Regions from separate parts of the Ralstonia sp. GX3-BWBA genome, predicted to be linked through region 1. Evidence: predicted binding sites of a transcription regulator. Region 1 holds the regulator's gene; each other region holds the start of a gene.
The links. The regulator FNR, encoded in region 1, switches genes on or off when oxygen is low (the NO sensors DNR and NnrR bind a similar motif). The targets are predictions, from matches to a motif close to TTGATNNNNATCAA.

Region 1 (3,732 bases):
CGATCCCGATACCTATGTTGTGACTTACGACACCCAGCGCGGCGAGCCGCGCGGCAGCCGTTCGCGCAACGCCGATTTCGAAGCTCAGGGTCTGGGTGCTTGCGTCGACTGCAGCATCTGCGTGCAGGTGTGCCCGACCGGCATCGACATCCGTCAAGGGCTGCAATACGAATGCATCGGTTGCGGTGCTTGCATTGACGCCTGTGACCAGGTCATGGACAAGATGCGCTACCCGCGCGGTCTGATTCGCTACACGTCAGAACGCGCGATGCTTGATCGGCTCAGCCCGAAGGAAGCCCGGCGACATCTGCTGCGTCCGCGTGTGCTGATCTATACCGGGATCATGCTGGTGCTCTTCACCGGGTTCATCGTGGCGTTGGCCATGCGGCAGCCACTCAAGGTTGACGTCATTCGTGATCGTGGTGCACTGGCGCGTGAAGTGGACGGCGGCAAGATCGAGAACGTTTATCGCCTGCAACTGATGAACGCCTCCGAGCACCCCATGCGCGTGACCATCACCGCAGAGGGCATGCCGGAACTGGACGTGGAAGGCGGTCGCGGCGAGTCGACCACATTGGAACTGCCGCCGGCGGCTAACCGACTGCTGCCAGTGCGCGTACGCCGGCCGGCCGACGATGCCGCCCCCGGCTCGCACAAAATCCGTTTCGTCATCCATGCAGACAGCGGTAGCGACAGCCTCGTACTGCGCGAACCGTCGAGCTTCATCGTGCCGCGCTGATGCGGCATCCCCAACAGGAGGCAACGATGCACGCAACGCAATCTTCCGCACAGGCCCGTCCTTGGTGGCGCGAGCCCTGGCCGTGGCTGCTGATGGCAGGGCCGTTCGTCGCCATGGTCGGCTGCGGCGTCACAATCTGGCTGGCGGTGTCGCATCCCGATGCTGTTATTCATGACAACGTCGTGCGGCGCGGTTTGGTCGTTGAAAAGACGGTCGTGACGCCGGCGCATGCCATTCACACGGAGGCCCGATGAAGCGTCGATTGCTGATGTGGATTCTGTGGCCGGCATTTCTGTCGGCCGCGCTGGCTGAGCTGGTGGTCTTCGCGGTGGTCGACCCCGCAGACCTGCGTTTTTTCGGCGAGCAGATCACGGTGTCGACCCAAGCGGTCTACACCGTGTCGTTCTTTGTGTTCTGGTTGTTGTGCGGATTGTCGAGCGCGCTGACGCTCTATGTGTCACCGGGCATTGGCAAGCTGGAAGCGCATGAACACCCGCTCGTCTGAGCGAGCGACATGGAGGGCAGCTTAGGCCGCCTGACCGCTCATGACCTGGCGCAGGCCGGCCAGGTCGATCAGCTTGACGTGGCGTTGGCGGATCTGGATGAGACCCGCTTCGGCAAAGCGCGAGAACAGGCGGCTGACCGTTTCGAGCTTCAGGCCAAGATAGCTGCCGAGTTCTTCGCGGCTCATCCGCAGGACAAACTCGGTCGACGAATATCCACGCTGGGCCGAACGCTTCGAGAGGTTTAGTAGGAACGCTGCGAGACGCTCCTCCGCACGCATGGAGCCCAGCGTGAGCAGCATCAGATGATCCTGCGAAATCTCCTTGCTCATGATGCGCAGGAACTGATGCTGCAGCGAAGGCAGCCGGCGCGAAAGGTGCTGCAACTCGTCGTAGCGCACCACGCAGACTTCGGTATCTTCGAGCGCGGTGGCGTCCGACACGTGGCGCATGTCGCCAATGCCATCGAGCCCGACGATTTCACCCGGCAGGTGGAACCCCGTGATCTGGTGTCGACCGTCTTCAAGCGTCAGATGGGTTTTGAGCGTGCCGAAACGAATGCCATAAACCGCTTCCAGCGGCTCACCCAAGGAATAGAGCGATTGCCCCTTCTTAATTCGGATGCGCTCGCTGACCAAATCGTCCATCTTGCGCACGTCGTCCGAGTTCATTCCCACCGGCAGGCAGATTTGCCCTAGTACGCAGGTGGAGCAACGCGAGGCTTGATCGGTAAGTGCAATTCGAGTGAGCACGGGTGGGGGCGACTGAATTTCGGGAAAGTGAAATGAGTAATTCTTGTGATGCTGCTGCAGCTTATTATAACGGCGACCTTCTTGTCCTCGGACATTTCCGATGCGGCAAAAGGCGTCGATTACGCTTAGTTCGCAACAGTAAAACGAAAACCTTGGTCCATATCAAGAGAGCGTCAGAAAGATGAGTGCCGCAGCGCTTCTGAGCGTTTTCCTGATTGCATTGCTCGGTGGTGTGCATTGTCTGGCGATGTGCAGCGGTATCGCACTCGCGGCCGAGCGTGGAGCTGTGGCGGTGCGGATCGTGTCCCGCCGCCGGCTATGGTTTGAGCAGATCGTCATGCATGCCGGCCGGCTGACCACCTATGCGTTGCTGGGCGCAATCATGGGCGCGATGGGCGCGACCGTCTGGCGCCAGCAATGGCTGCCGATTCAACGCGGCTTGTTTGCCTTCGCTAGCGCATTGCTGGTCGCCTACGGGGTTTTGCTGCTTGTTCGTTCCGCTGGGGATGCGTGGCGCAGTGTGTGGCTTGAGCGCTTGCTTGGCCGCGTGGCAGGTGGCCTGTCTCGAGGGGCCGCCACGCTGGGAAGTCGGCTGCAACGTCAGCCGCCGTTACTACGCCGCTATCTCACTGGCATGGCCTGGGGGCTGGTGCCGTGTGGCATGGTCTACGGCGCATTGGCTGTGGCGTTGTTGGCGGGCAACGCCGCCTCCGGGGCCGTGGTCATGCTCGCTTTTGGTGCCGGTACGCTGCCCAACCTGCTGATGATGTCTGGTCTGGCTGGGTGGCTGCGCGGACTGTCGCGCCAGCGATGGGCGCGGGGCGCGGCCGGCATCGCCATCGCCGGATTTGGGGTCTGGGGGCTGGTTCACGCAATCTGGTTGCCAGAGATGCTTAACGCACACGGATTCTGTCTAGTGCTGTAGGTGTTTAAGGCGCGCGGAAATTGCCATCCGGCCTGGGATGGGTGGCTAGGGCATCTTCCCGGTTGCGGCGTCGCTGGAAATTGCCCTACAATCGACAACAATTCGATTCGCCACCCGCGCAAATCAACAATCCCAAGCGCGGCGCCAAGCGATGCCATCCAGCGGTAGAGTCACCCTGGACAGTCGATTCGGGCAGGCTGCCGTTCTTCTTGGTAGTCGTCCGGTGCAGTATCCGTTCCCATGGCGGCGGAAGAAATTGCCCTTGTGGTGCCTGACCGGCACCGGATCAACTCGCTCCTCCGGCCCTACTTTACGGGCACAGCCACTGCGTTTTGGTGCAGAGTCCAATTGAATTAATTGGCCTTCGCGTGCCGGGCCCGGACGGGCAACAGCATTCAGAAATGCCGCGTGCTTCGCGGCGGGACGACAAACCTCAAGCGTGACGGCGACTGGCCGCGCGCGAGCAATGACGAGCCGCTCAACCCGATGAATACCCAAGAGGCGAAGATCGTCCTCGAAACCGCGCTGATCTGCGCGCAGGACCCGTTGCGAGTCAATGACTTGCGCAAGCTCTTCGACGAAGATGTTTCCGCAGACACCATCCGTGTGCTGCTCGAAGAGCTGCGCCAGGACTGGTTGAATCGCGGTGTCGAACTGGTCGCGCTGGCCTCGGGCTGGCGCCTGCAGAGCCGCCCGGAAATGCGCGTGTATCTCGATCGCCTGCATCCGGAAAAGCCGCCAAAGTATTCGCGCGCCGTGATGGAAACGCTGGCGATCATCGCTTATCGCCAGCCGGTCACCCGCGGTGATATC
Region 2 (3,732 bases), on a different contig from region 1:
GGAGCAGTCGATTCTCATTAAGCAATGGGAACGCTGTACAGCCGGAGGACCAACGGTCGGACGAACCCAAATCCACTGCAGATCGGGGTATGGCTGGGTGGATCGTGCTGTGATGCTCAAAAAATTCGCCTTCGTTCGTGATCCTCGCTTGCGCTATGACCAAAGTGAGGAAGGCTTAAAGTGAGGCGCGTTGGTTTCGCGTTGCTGTTTCTTGCCGTTGGACTGCTCACAACGTGGATGGCGCTAAAGGTCAGCAGCCAGATGTCATACAGGCTGCCTTTCAAACTTGTACCTCGCGCAGGAAGAGGTTGCTATGAAATTGGCCCTTGCTGGCTGCCGTGGTGGGCGATTGTTCCCCTGCTTGGTTACTTGCTTGGCCCCACGCTGCTATTTGCCATAACGGGTTGGATTAGCGCCCGTCCCGGCACCAGTGCGCTGCGAGTATGGCTCCGACTATTGGGGCTGGTCATTGCGACAGGCGTGTTCTTCGTGGCTGGATATGCGCTCCAACCCTGAAGATATGCGCTCCAGACAATTGGGTTGAACCATAAGGCTGCAGCGGACTCATCGGTTCGATAAAACAAAAACCCCGCCAACCGGCGGGGTCCCCCAAATCCTTTTGAGCCTGCAAGCAAATCAGGCTTGCGGCGCGGCCCCATCTTCCGGAGCTGCCTCAGCGCCTTCGGCCTTGGCTTCGTCCTTCTTTTCGATCATCTCTTCCAGCGCGCCCGCGCCCTTGAAACCGGCGACGGCGGCGACCGCCTTGGTCAGCAGGCCGGCATCCGGATCGACTTTCTCGGCGGCTTCAACGGCGGCGACGGCGCCGGCGATCTTGCCCACTTCATCCAACAGTCCCATGGTCACCTCCGCGTGATTGAACGGGAGAGCCATCTTCCCACCGGCAAGCGGCGGAAGTGCAAGCAAAGTTAAAAATTTTCGGCGGGCGTTCGTTTGCGTACAGCGCGCGTCACTCCGCTTCTGCGCCGGCAGGGGTAGCGGTGAGCGCGGCAAGGCGCTGACGGGCGCTATCGGTAATCGGGCTCGATTGGCGCGTGGCAACGTCGATCTGCACAATCACCGATTGCGAGGTGGCGGCGCAGCGGCCATTCTGAAAGATGGCCTGTTCCAGCTTGACCGAGCTGCGGCCGACGCTTGCCACGCGCGTGCCGATCTGCACGGAGCCGGGCCAGAGAATTTCACTACGGAAATCGAGCACGAGCTGCGCGATGACGAACTCGCAGCCGGGCGCGGCCAGCGGGTTGTCGGGCGAGAAGAGCATCTCAACGCGACCCGTCTCCAGGTACGTGGCGAAGACGGCATTGTTGACGTGGCCCTGGCGGTCGGTGTCGCCGTAGCGGAGCTTGTCGGTCGAATGCAGCGGGTAATCGGAAAGGGATGGCGTGGTCGTCATGTGGGGGGGGGCGCGAAGTCTGGGGCAACCTGCTCATTCTGCCTGCCTTCCTGTGCAAACGCTGACCGGGTGACTGCACCGCAGCGCTTCCGTTGACTCGTATCAACGCGTTGCTTTCAGCAGCGCTTAAGTTGGAAGCAGACACCGACCGCGCACGGGCGCGGCCGCGGACATGGCAAGGAGGCCACATGAAAACCCTGGTACTGGCGACGGACGGATCGGCCTATTCCGATGCGGCAGCGCGCTGCATTGCCGACAAGACCCTCTTCGGCAGCGATGTGACGGTGCACGTCGTGCACTGCATGCCGGACCTTTCTGGCGATATCAAGTCGCTCGTCGGCAAGGCAGAGGTCGACGCTTGGTACGCGGAGGAAAGCACCGGCGCCATGGCATCGGTCTGCGCGGTCCTGGGTGCGGCTGGCGTGCCGTTCGAGCAGCATGCACTGGTGGGTTTTCCGCCCGACCGCATCGTGCATCACGCGCAAAGCGCGGGGGCCGCGGCCATCGTCATGGGCTCACATGGGCGCGGCGTGTTCGTCGAAGCCCTGATGGGCTCGGTGGCAGGCCGGGTGCTTGCCCATGCCGAATGCCCGGTGGTGCTGGTGAAGGCGCCCAAGGCTTGAAGGGGGCGGGGAGCGCGGAGCAGCTCAACTCCGCTGCGCGCCGCGCTACCCCAGCGGCGGTCCGTTGCTGCCGACGATGGGCGCGGCTGAGCGCGCATTGGCACCGCAGGCCGATGCGGTATGGTTTAGGATGAAGGCACCTTTTCGTCACATCCTGGGGGACCCCATGTCGCATCGCCGCCGTCTTGCGCTCGCCTTCGCGGGCGCCGCGCTGTTTGCTGCCGCCACGCCTTCGTTCGCCTATTTCCGTAACGTGCTGGCCAGCACCATCATCGGCTCGATGAGCCCGACGGAGCAGAAGTCGTTCACCAAGGCCATCGGCGATGTGCTGAAGAGCACCGCCGACAACACGCCCGCGCAATGGACCGCGCCGGCCAGAGGCAAGCAACCCGCCATCGACGCGACCATCACGCCGCTGGAATCCAAGACAGACGCAGGGCAATCGTGCCGCCGCCTGCAGAGCGAGCTGGCACGCGGCAGCAGCAAGGAACAGTGGACGGCATGGCTGTGCAAGCAGCCAAGCGGGGAATGGAAGTTGCGGCCGCTGGCGCAGTAAGGCATCGGCCACCGCGCGGCGATGGTTGAGCGAGCCACCAAGACCGGATGGCTCGCCCCCGGCTTCAATCAGCGGGCCGCCCGAAACGCCACCGCCAACCCCAGCAGAATCATCGCCATGCCCGCCATTGCAACCGGCGCAAGGCGATGCCCCAGCACCAAATCATCCAGCAGCGCCGTGACCACCGGCACAAGGTAGAACAGGCTCGTCACGTTGACGAGGTTGCCGCGCTGCATGAGCCGGTAGAAGAGCAACTGCGCCCCCACCGACATCACCACGCCCATCCACAGCAAGGCGGTGATGCCGGGCAGGCTGAGCGTGAAAGTCGGTGTTTGCGCGGGCAGCGCCAATGCAAACCCCGCACACAGAACGAGGCTCACCGCGTTCTGCAGCGGCAGCGTATCGATGGGCGACTGGTTCAGCCGCTTCTGGCAGATGGCGCCCACCGTCATGCTGAGGAGGGCGGCCAGCGCATAGCCGAGACCGGCCATCGGCACCTGGTGCGCATCGGCTCCGCCCACCACGAGCGATAGGCCGCCCAGTGCCAGCACGAGCCCGGCCATCCGCCGCGCAGACCACGTGCGCTCGGTCACCAGCAGCGTGAGCAGCGGCTGCACGCCGAGCACCGTTGCCAGCAGCCCGGGCGTGAGGCCGCGGTCCAGCGCGAGCAGATAGCAGATCGAATAGCCGCCGGTGAGCAACGCACCGGTGGCGGCCACCTTCAGGCGTGACCCCCGTGCCGGCCACCATTGCCCCCGCCGGAACCTGAGCCCCGCCAGCACCAAAGACGCGAGCGCAAAGCGCCCAACCAGAAACGCGAACGCCGGGACATGCTGCACCCCGATCTCCGCAAAGATTGCGCCGCTGCTCCACAGCAGCACGAATAGAACCGTCGCGCCGGACCCTGCCAGCGCGGCTTGCATGGAACGCATACCACTCACCTGTCGAAAAAGGATGTCGGGTTCCGGCGCGCAGGCGAGCGCCTGCCTCGGGCGTGTGCCCGAGCCTGGTTCAGATCAACCGGAAACGAAGCGGCTGAGAGTCAGCCGAGTGCGGGCAGATGTGGCGGCGGCGGCGCGCCGACGTCGTAGCCCGAACAGACGACAGGAGGAGGGAAGGGGCCGGGCCGCACGCACACGTCA
Region 3 (3,732 bases), on a different contig from region 1:
GGTTGCTGGCGGCGAAGAAACCTGTGGCTTCGTGATTGATTTTTTTGTTCTTTGTTTGTGGTGCATCCCTTGCTTCATCCCCTGCCGGGGCTGAAACAGAAGCAGACCACCAAGTCCCAATCAATTCCCCGCCCCCTGAATGTAATTCAGATCAACAAACTCACTCCCCCGATTCCCACGCGTGAAATCAAGCGTGAATCCGCCCACATCAACGCGGGTCTGCAATGCACGCCGCAGTTCTGCACCGGCAACCTTGCCACCGCTGGCATTCATCGACTGAATCAAATACACCGCAGCGATATACCCCGACAGCGTTGCAGCAGAAGGCGGCTCATCCAAAAACTGCTTCATCCGCGCCATATGCTCGCGCGCGACCTTGGTGGCGCCGCTGGCCGGGTTCGGCACCGTCTGTGCGAGCAGCATGCCGCCGCTGTACCCCGCGCCCAGGATTTCCCGCGCCACTTGTGGGTTGACCGACGATAGCCCGACGAGAAAGCCGTACCACCCCTGCTGCGCCAGCGCACGCCCAACGGTGGCGTAGGTCAGCGTATCGCCGGCGATGATCACTGCCGTGGGTTTTGTCAGTGCAATACGGGCAGCAAGTTCCGCCGGGTCTCCGGTGAGCGTGTAAAGGTCCAGCGTCTCCCCAGTGCTCCCCTTGGCTAACGTGCCTCGCAGACGCGCACCAAGCTGCGGATCAAAGCCTGCTGCAGTGACGAGCGCAATCCGCCGCATCCCGAACTGCCGCAGCCGGTTATGCGCAGCGACGATCTCGTGGTCGTAATCGGGGCGGATGAACAGGACGTTGTCAGACGCGGATGTCGCGCCCGAGAGCGGGGCGAGCAGCGGCACGTTGCGCCGTGCGATCTCGGCAGACGCGGCCAGCGCGGGCAGCAGGCGTTCGCTTACGCCAAAGAGCACTTCCACATGGTCGCGATCGATCATGTCGACGGCCTGCGGTACGGCTTCACCAAGCGCAGCTTCGCGCCGGACGAGGCTGATGCGCCGGCCCTTGATGCCGCCGTTCTGGTTGGCCGCATCGAATGCAACCTTGGCGCCGGCCATGAAGTCGCGCGCGTAGTCGGCTTGGTCTGCGCCGCGTTCGACCAGTTGGCCGACGACAAAAGACGTACCCTGCGCATGCACCGCCAGCGTCACGGCCGCGCAGGCCAGCGCACATGCGCCGCGGCGTGCCAGTCTCTGCCACATGGTGTTTCCCCCAAAAAATCGAGTCGACGACCTGCGCTGTTGTGTTGTTGTGACGGCCAGCGTATGGCTGGCGACGCGGCCATGGTGCCGATTGTCGATGTTAGGGGGTAGAACGTGACAGATCGGTGAAGTTGGGTCCCTCCCGGCGGAGGGGGCGATGCGTTTGAACGGGCGGTGACTGACGTTGACACACATCAACGCGACACCCGCACCGCAGTTTTAGGATGAACCATCGCCCCCACAACAATCGCCCCATGTTTCCGTTCGCCAAGCCGGCCGACGATCCGTCCGCCGCAAATGACACCGCCTTCCGCTGGTCGGCGCCGCAGGTGCGCGAGCTCGCGCAGCGCTTTGATACGCACGGCCCGCGCTACACGTCGTACCCGACGGCAGACCGCTTTCACAACAAATTTGGTAACGCCGATTACCTCGACGCCTTGCACCGCCGCGCGGCGATTGCGCCCGCGCTGCATGCGCCGCTGTCGCTGTACATGCACCTGCCGTTCTGCGCGAACCTTTGCTACTACTGCGGCTGCAACAAGGTCATCACCAAGGATCGCTCGCGCAGCGCACGCTACGTTGAAACCCTCGCCCGCGAGATGGCGATGGTGGCCAACCAGATTGGCCCCCTGCGCCGCGTGACGCAGTTGCATTGGGGTGGCGGCACGCCCACTTTCCTCGCGCACGACGAAATGCGCGCCGTGATGGCCGCCTCGCGTGAGCATTTCGATCTGGCCAACGATGGCGAGATTTCCGTCGAACTCGACCCACGCCACGCCGACGACGCCACGCTTGAAGTCCTGGCCGAAATCGGGTTCAACCGTGCAAGCCTCGGCATTCAAGACTTTGACCCCGATGTCCAGCGCGCGGTCCACCGCATCCAGAGCGTGGAAGAGACACGCCGCGTGGTCGACACGGCGCGCCGGCTGGGCTTCGAGTCGATCAGCTTCGACCTGATCTACGGCTTGCCGTATCAGCGCACGGAAACCTTCAACGCCACGCTGGATCGTGTGCTGGAGATGGCGCCTGATCGGCTGTCCGTCTACAGCTATGCGCACCTGCCGCATCTGTTCAAGGCGCAGCGCCGCATCGACATGCTCACGCTGCCGACCGCAGACGAAAAACTCGATTTGCTGGCGATGACGGTGGAGCGCCTCGTTGCCGAGGGCTATGTCTACATTGGCATGGACCACTTCGCGCGGCCTGACGATGCACTCGCCATCGCGCAGCGCGAAGGGCGGCTACAGCGCAATTTCCAGGGCTATTCGACGCACGCCGATTGCGACATGCTGGCCTTTGGCGTGTCCGCCATCAGCCGCGTGGGTGATGTGTATGCGCAGAACGAGAAGGATCTCGACGCCTATTACGCACGTATCGACGCCGGCGAACTTGCCGTGCTGCGCGGCATGTCGCTCACGCCGGACGACCACGTGCGCCGCGCGCTGATTGGCGAGTTGATGTGCGGGTTCGAATTGAACATGCGCGCATTCGGTGCGCGCCACGGGTTGGACTTCAAGCGCAGCTTTGCGGACGAGCTGCAGGCGCTGGCACCCCTGGAGGAAGCCGGGCTGGTGAAGGTAGGGGACGAGCGTATCGTCATCACGCCGCAAGGGCGGCTGCTCGTACGCCGCATCGCCATGGTGTTCGATTCGCACCTGCGTGAGGCAGGCACGGAGCGCGCGGTGGAAGCCGAGGGCAAGCCCGTCACCTTCGTCCCGCGCTACTCCAAAGTGGTCTGATCCGCCTACTGGCCCGACGTCACGTCAGACCGTTACCGGTTCGGGCTGCAGTGCAGTGGTTTGCGTCTGCGCACTGACCAGCGTCTGCGGCCAGATTTCCGCCAGGCGCAGCAGGTTGGTTGAACCGGCCTGGCCGAACGGCATGCCCGCCGTGATGGCGATCTGGTCGCCCGACACGGCAAAGCCTTCACGCGCAGCGGCACGGCACGCTGCATCCACCATTTCGTCGACGTTGCTCACATCGGGGCTGACCGTGCTGTGCACGCCCCACGTGATCGCCAGACGGCGCGCCGTATCCAGGCGCGGCGTGATGCTCACGATGGGCGCGAGCGGCCGCTCGCGCGCGGCGCGCAGGCTGGTCTGACCGCTGGACGTGTAGGTGACGGTGGCCACTGCGCCCAGGATGTGCGTGACGTCGCGCAGGGCCGCGCAGATGGCGTCCTGGCGCGTGGGCAGCGGCGGTTGATGCTGCGCGTCGATCAGGTTGCGGTACAGCGGGTCGCGCTCGGTCTCGGCAATGATGCGGTTCATGATGCTGACCGCAGCCACCGGATGCTTGCCGCTGGCCGACTCGGCCGACAGCATCACGGCATCGGTGCCGTCATACACGGCGCTGGCCACGTCAGACGCTTCGGCACGCGTCGGCACTGGCGCCTCAATCATCGATTCCAGCATCTGCGTGGCCACGACCACCGGCTTGCCGTGGTGGCGCGCCATGCGCAGGATGCGCTTCTGCACGCCAGGCACGCGCTCGGGCGGCAGTTCCACGCCCAGGTCGCCGCGC
Region 4 (3,732 bases), on a different contig from region 1:
CGCAGGTGCTGACCTATATCGCCATTGGCGACGCCCGCGCCAGACTGCCCCTGGAAGGCGCCTTGGCCGGGCACCCGCGCAGCCGCAGCATCCATTGGGTGGAGAGCGATACGGCGCACGCCGGTGCCATGATGGTCGGCGCACTCAGTGCCCAATCCATGCCGACCGGCACGCCACAGGTGTTCCTGGCCGGCGAGGCGTCCTTGCTCAAGCAGGTCCGCACGCTGCTCGAAGGCGCCTGGGCGGTGCCCCGCGACGCCATCGACGCCAAGGGCTACTGGACGGCCGGGCTCTCGCGCGAAGAACGCAAGGCGGCCGAGGCGCGTTGATCTTCGCGTCGCCTCAGGTGGCAACTTCTGCACCGGGCGTGGCACCCCGCACCCAATCGCGCAGCAGGCGCTGCCCGTAAAGCAGCGCCGCGTCCATCGCTTCGCGCGGCGAGCCAAACGTGCATCCGGGCCGCACCGGTTGCGAGCCAGACAACGATTGCCCTTCCGCGCCGCGGAACACCACCTCGACACGCGCCTCCCAGCCCCGCCCGCCGGCGGGAACCACACGCGGGACGATCTCAACGTCTCCACAGATCTTGTGCACCTCGTTCCTCCGTCTGCAGCGCCTGAACGGCGCATTGCCAGCGACGTAGCAACGGCCATGCCCATCTAGGCAGGGCCTTGTGATTTGATCGAGATCAACTGCCGGCGCCCACATCACCTTTAGCCCGTCGCCGGTGTGCCGATGCAAAGGAGGACAGCGCGTCTCTCGCGCCCTTCCTTCCGTCCATCTGCGCCCACGAAGCGCGGCACAACCATGCGCAAGAATCTGCCGGTCACCCAAGCCGAAACCGCCCTCAACCCGACGGACTACCTCATCTCCCGCACCGATCTCAAAGGCCGCATCGTCTTCGCCAACCCGGCGTTCGTGCGCATCAGCGGCTATTTGCTGGAGGAGCTGGTGGGTGCGCCGCATAACCTCGTGCGCCACCCTGACATGCCCGAAGCCGCCTTCGCCGACTTGTGGGCCACGCTGCAAGCCGGCAAGCCGTGGCGCGGCTTCGTCAAGAACCGGCGCAAGGACGGCGGCTTCTACTGGGTGCTGGCCAACGTGACGCCGGTGTTTCAGAACAATGCGGTGGTCGGCTATACGTCCGTGCGTTCGATGGCCACGCCTGCGCAAATCGCGCGCGCGCAACGCGCCTATACCGCCATCAACGAAGGCGACACGTCGTACACCGTGCGCGCAGGCCGCATTCTGCGCACAGGCTGGCGGCGCGCAGCGAATCTGTTCCAGCGCGACAGCCTGCGCTTCAAGGTGATCGGCCTGCAGACGCTGATTGCGTCGGCCATCCTGATCGGTACGCTGTGGGCGCATATCGCGCTGGAAGCAGCCGATCTGCATGGCGCGGCGTGGCTCGTTTTCAGCCGCGACTGGCTATGGCTCACCGGCGTGGGTTGCGCCGGACTGGCGACGATGTCAGGTGTGTTGCTTGCGCGCACGCTCATCCGCCCGCTGGAAGAAGCCGCCATGCTGGCCACGCGCCTGGCAGCCGGCGATCTGACCACCGTGGTTGAAGCCCGCTCCAGCGACGAGTTGGGCGAAGTCATGCGCGCCATGGCCACCATGCGCGCGAGTCTGTCGTCCATCGTGCGCGACATCCAGGACGGTGCCGCCAGCGTCGCACACAGCACGCTGCAGATTTCGGCCGGCAACCATGACCTCTCTGCCCGCACCGAGCAGCAAGCCGCCGCGCTGGAAGAAACCGCATCGAGCATGGAAGAGCTGACGTCGATGGTCGCGCAGAATGCCGACCACGCCCGCGCCGCCAGCGCCCTTGCCGAGGAGGCCTCCACGATCGCGGCCGACGGCGGCCAGGTCGTGCAGCGCGTCGTACACACCATGGACGCCATCCGGGCCGACAGCCAGCGTGTAACCGAGATCATTGCCACCATCGAGAGCATCGCGTTCCAGACCAACATCCTTGCGCTCAACGCGGCTGTGGAAGCTGCCCGCGCGGGCGAAGAAGGCCGCGGCTTTGCGGTTGTGGCGGGCGAGGTGCGCAGCCTCGCGCAACGCAGCGCCCAGGCTGCAGCGCAGAGCAAGGAGATCATCCGCGCATCCGATCAATCCGTGCGCGACGGCGTGGATCTGGTTCACAAGGCCGGGGCGACCATGACGCAGATCGTGCAATCCGTGCAGACCGTCACGCAGCTCATGTCGGAAATCTCGGCCAGCTCGCGCGAGCAGAGTAGCGGCATTGCGCAGATCAACGCGTCGGTTTCGCAGCTCGATGGGGTGACGCAGCAGAACGCCACGCTGGTGGAAGAAGCTGCGGCGGCCACGTCGGTGCTGGCGCGCCAATCGGAAGATCTGAAGCACGCCATCGCGGTGTTCCGCGCGTAGCGCCGCCGCGGGTGCGGGGCCTTACAGCGTGAAGCGCGTGTCGCGTTCCAGGAGTGCCGTCACCGCCTCGGGCAACAGCGGCTCGCTGAAGTAATAACCCTGCAGCACGTCGCATTGGTGTGACGTCAGGAAGGCAGACTGCGCGGCATCTTCCACGCCTTCCGCGCACACCTTTACGCCCAGATTGTGCGCGAGCACCACGACCGTCGTGCAGATGGCGGCATCGTTGGAATCGCGGTCGATGTCCTTGACGAACGCGCGGTCGATCTTGATGAGGTCGATCGGTAAGCGCTTCAAATAGGCCAGGCTCGAATAGCCCGTGCCGAAGTCGTCGATGGCAATGCGCACGCCAAGCTGGCGAATGGCCGTGAGGTCTTCGATGGTGCGCTCGGTGCCCTCCATCAGCATCGACTCCGTCACTTCCAGTTCAAGGAAGCCCGAGCCGAGGCCGTATTGGCGCTGGAGCTTGAGCAGTGTCGGCAGCACGGTGCCGCGCTTGAACTGCAACGGCGACACGTTCACTGCCAGCGTCAGGTCATCGGCCAGGCCGCGTTTGTGCCACTCGGCGCGCTGCTGCGCAGCCTCGGTCAAGACCCAGTTGCCGATCTCGACAATCAGCCCGCTCTCTTCGGCCACCGGAATGAACGCCGCCGGCGGCAGCAACCCCCGCGTCGGATGAATCCAGCGGATCAACGCTTCCAGCCCGCACACGCGGCCCGTCTTGGTGTCGATCTGCGGCTGATACAGCAAGCGGAACTGGCCCTGCTCGAGTGCCGCCCGAATCTGGTGTTCCAGGTTCAGCCGGTACGACACGCCGATGTCCATCTCGGGCGCGAAGAACTCCAGGCGGTTACGGCCGTTCTGCTTGGCGTAATACATCGCCATCTCGGCGTGGCGGATGAGGCTATCGGCGTCTGCGCCGTGCGCCGGGTATTCGGCCACGCCAATACTTGCGGTCACGAACACCTCGTGCCCTTCCACGCGCACCGGCTCGGCAAACAGGTCAAAACCGAAATCGACACCGCGCGAACCCGCGTGCGAGATCACCAGTGCAAACACGTCGCCGCCAAAACGCGCCACGGTGTCCACCGTATCGGCGGCATCGCGCAGGCGCTCGGCCACACGGCGCAGCACCTCGTCGCCCAGCAGGTGGCCAAGGCTGTCGTTGACGACCTTGAAACGGTCAATGTTGACCAGCGCCACATAGAAGCGGCTTCGCTGGCGCGCGGCCATCTCCACCGACTGCTGCACGCGATCGGCCAGCAGCGTGCGGTTGGGCAGGCCCGTGAGCGAATCGATGGTGGCGTGCTGCGCCAGGCGCGTGCGCGTCATCTC

Region 2: a site for FNR is predicted at 1,504-1,517, ahead of DOD19_RS15460 (universal stress protein). Genes of this name have one in related genera too.
Region 3: a site for FNR is predicted at 1,394-1,407, ahead of hemN (oxygen-independent coproporphyrinogen III oxidase). Genes of this name have one in related genera too.
Region 4: a site for FNR is predicted at 679-692, ahead of DOD19_RS23990 (PAS domain-containing methyl-accepting chemotaxis protein). Genes of this name have one in related genera too.

The regions. Positions count from the first base shown of each region.
Region 1 is NZ_QMKS01000009.1:198,355-202,086, reverse strand. Features, by position in the region: gene ccoG (cytochrome c oxidase accessory protein CcoG) at 1-739, shown strand, start outside; gene DOD19_RS08450 (FixH family protein) at 766-993, shown strand; gene DOD19_RS08445 (hypothetical protein) at 990-1,244, shown strand; gene fnr (fumarate/nitrate reduction transcriptional regulator Fnr) at 1,266-1,994, opposite strand; gene DOD19_RS08435 (sulfite exporter TauE/SafE family protein) at 2,176-2,919, shown strand; gene scpB (SMC-Scp complex subunit ScpB) at 3,406-3,732, shown strand, end outside.
Region 2 is NZ_QMKS01000012.1:251,281-255,012, forward strand. Features, by position in the region: gene DOD19_RS15445 (hypothetical protein) at 1-184, shown strand, start outside; gene DOD19_RS15450 (hypothetical protein) at 637-858, opposite strand; gene DOD19_RS15455 (thioesterase family protein) at 968-1,411, opposite strand; gene DOD19_RS15460 (universal stress protein) at 1,600-2,034, shown strand; gene DOD19_RS15465 (hypothetical protein) at 2,201-2,590, shown strand; gene DOD19_RS15470 (DMT family transporter) at 2,659-3,522, opposite strand.
Region 3 is NZ_QMKS01000013.1:6,638-10,369, forward strand. Features, by position in the region: gene DOD19_RS16270 (UvrD-helicase domain-containing protein) at 1-35, shown strand, start outside; gene DOD19_RS16275 (ABC transporter substrate-binding protein) at 121-1,209, opposite strand; gene hemN (oxygen-independent coproporphyrinogen III oxidase) at 1,464-2,948, shown strand; gene pyk (pyruvate kinase) at 2,973-3,732, opposite strand, start outside.
Region 4 is NZ_QMKS01000024.1:296,587-300,318, forward strand. Features, by position in the region: gene DOD19_RS23980 (siderophore-interacting protein) at 1-329, shown strand, start outside; gene DOD19_RS23985 (hypothetical protein) at 343-594, opposite strand; gene DOD19_RS23990 (PAS domain-containing methyl-accepting chemotaxis protein) at 808-2,397, shown strand; gene DOD19_RS23995 (EAL domain-containing protein) at 2,419-3,732, opposite strand, start outside.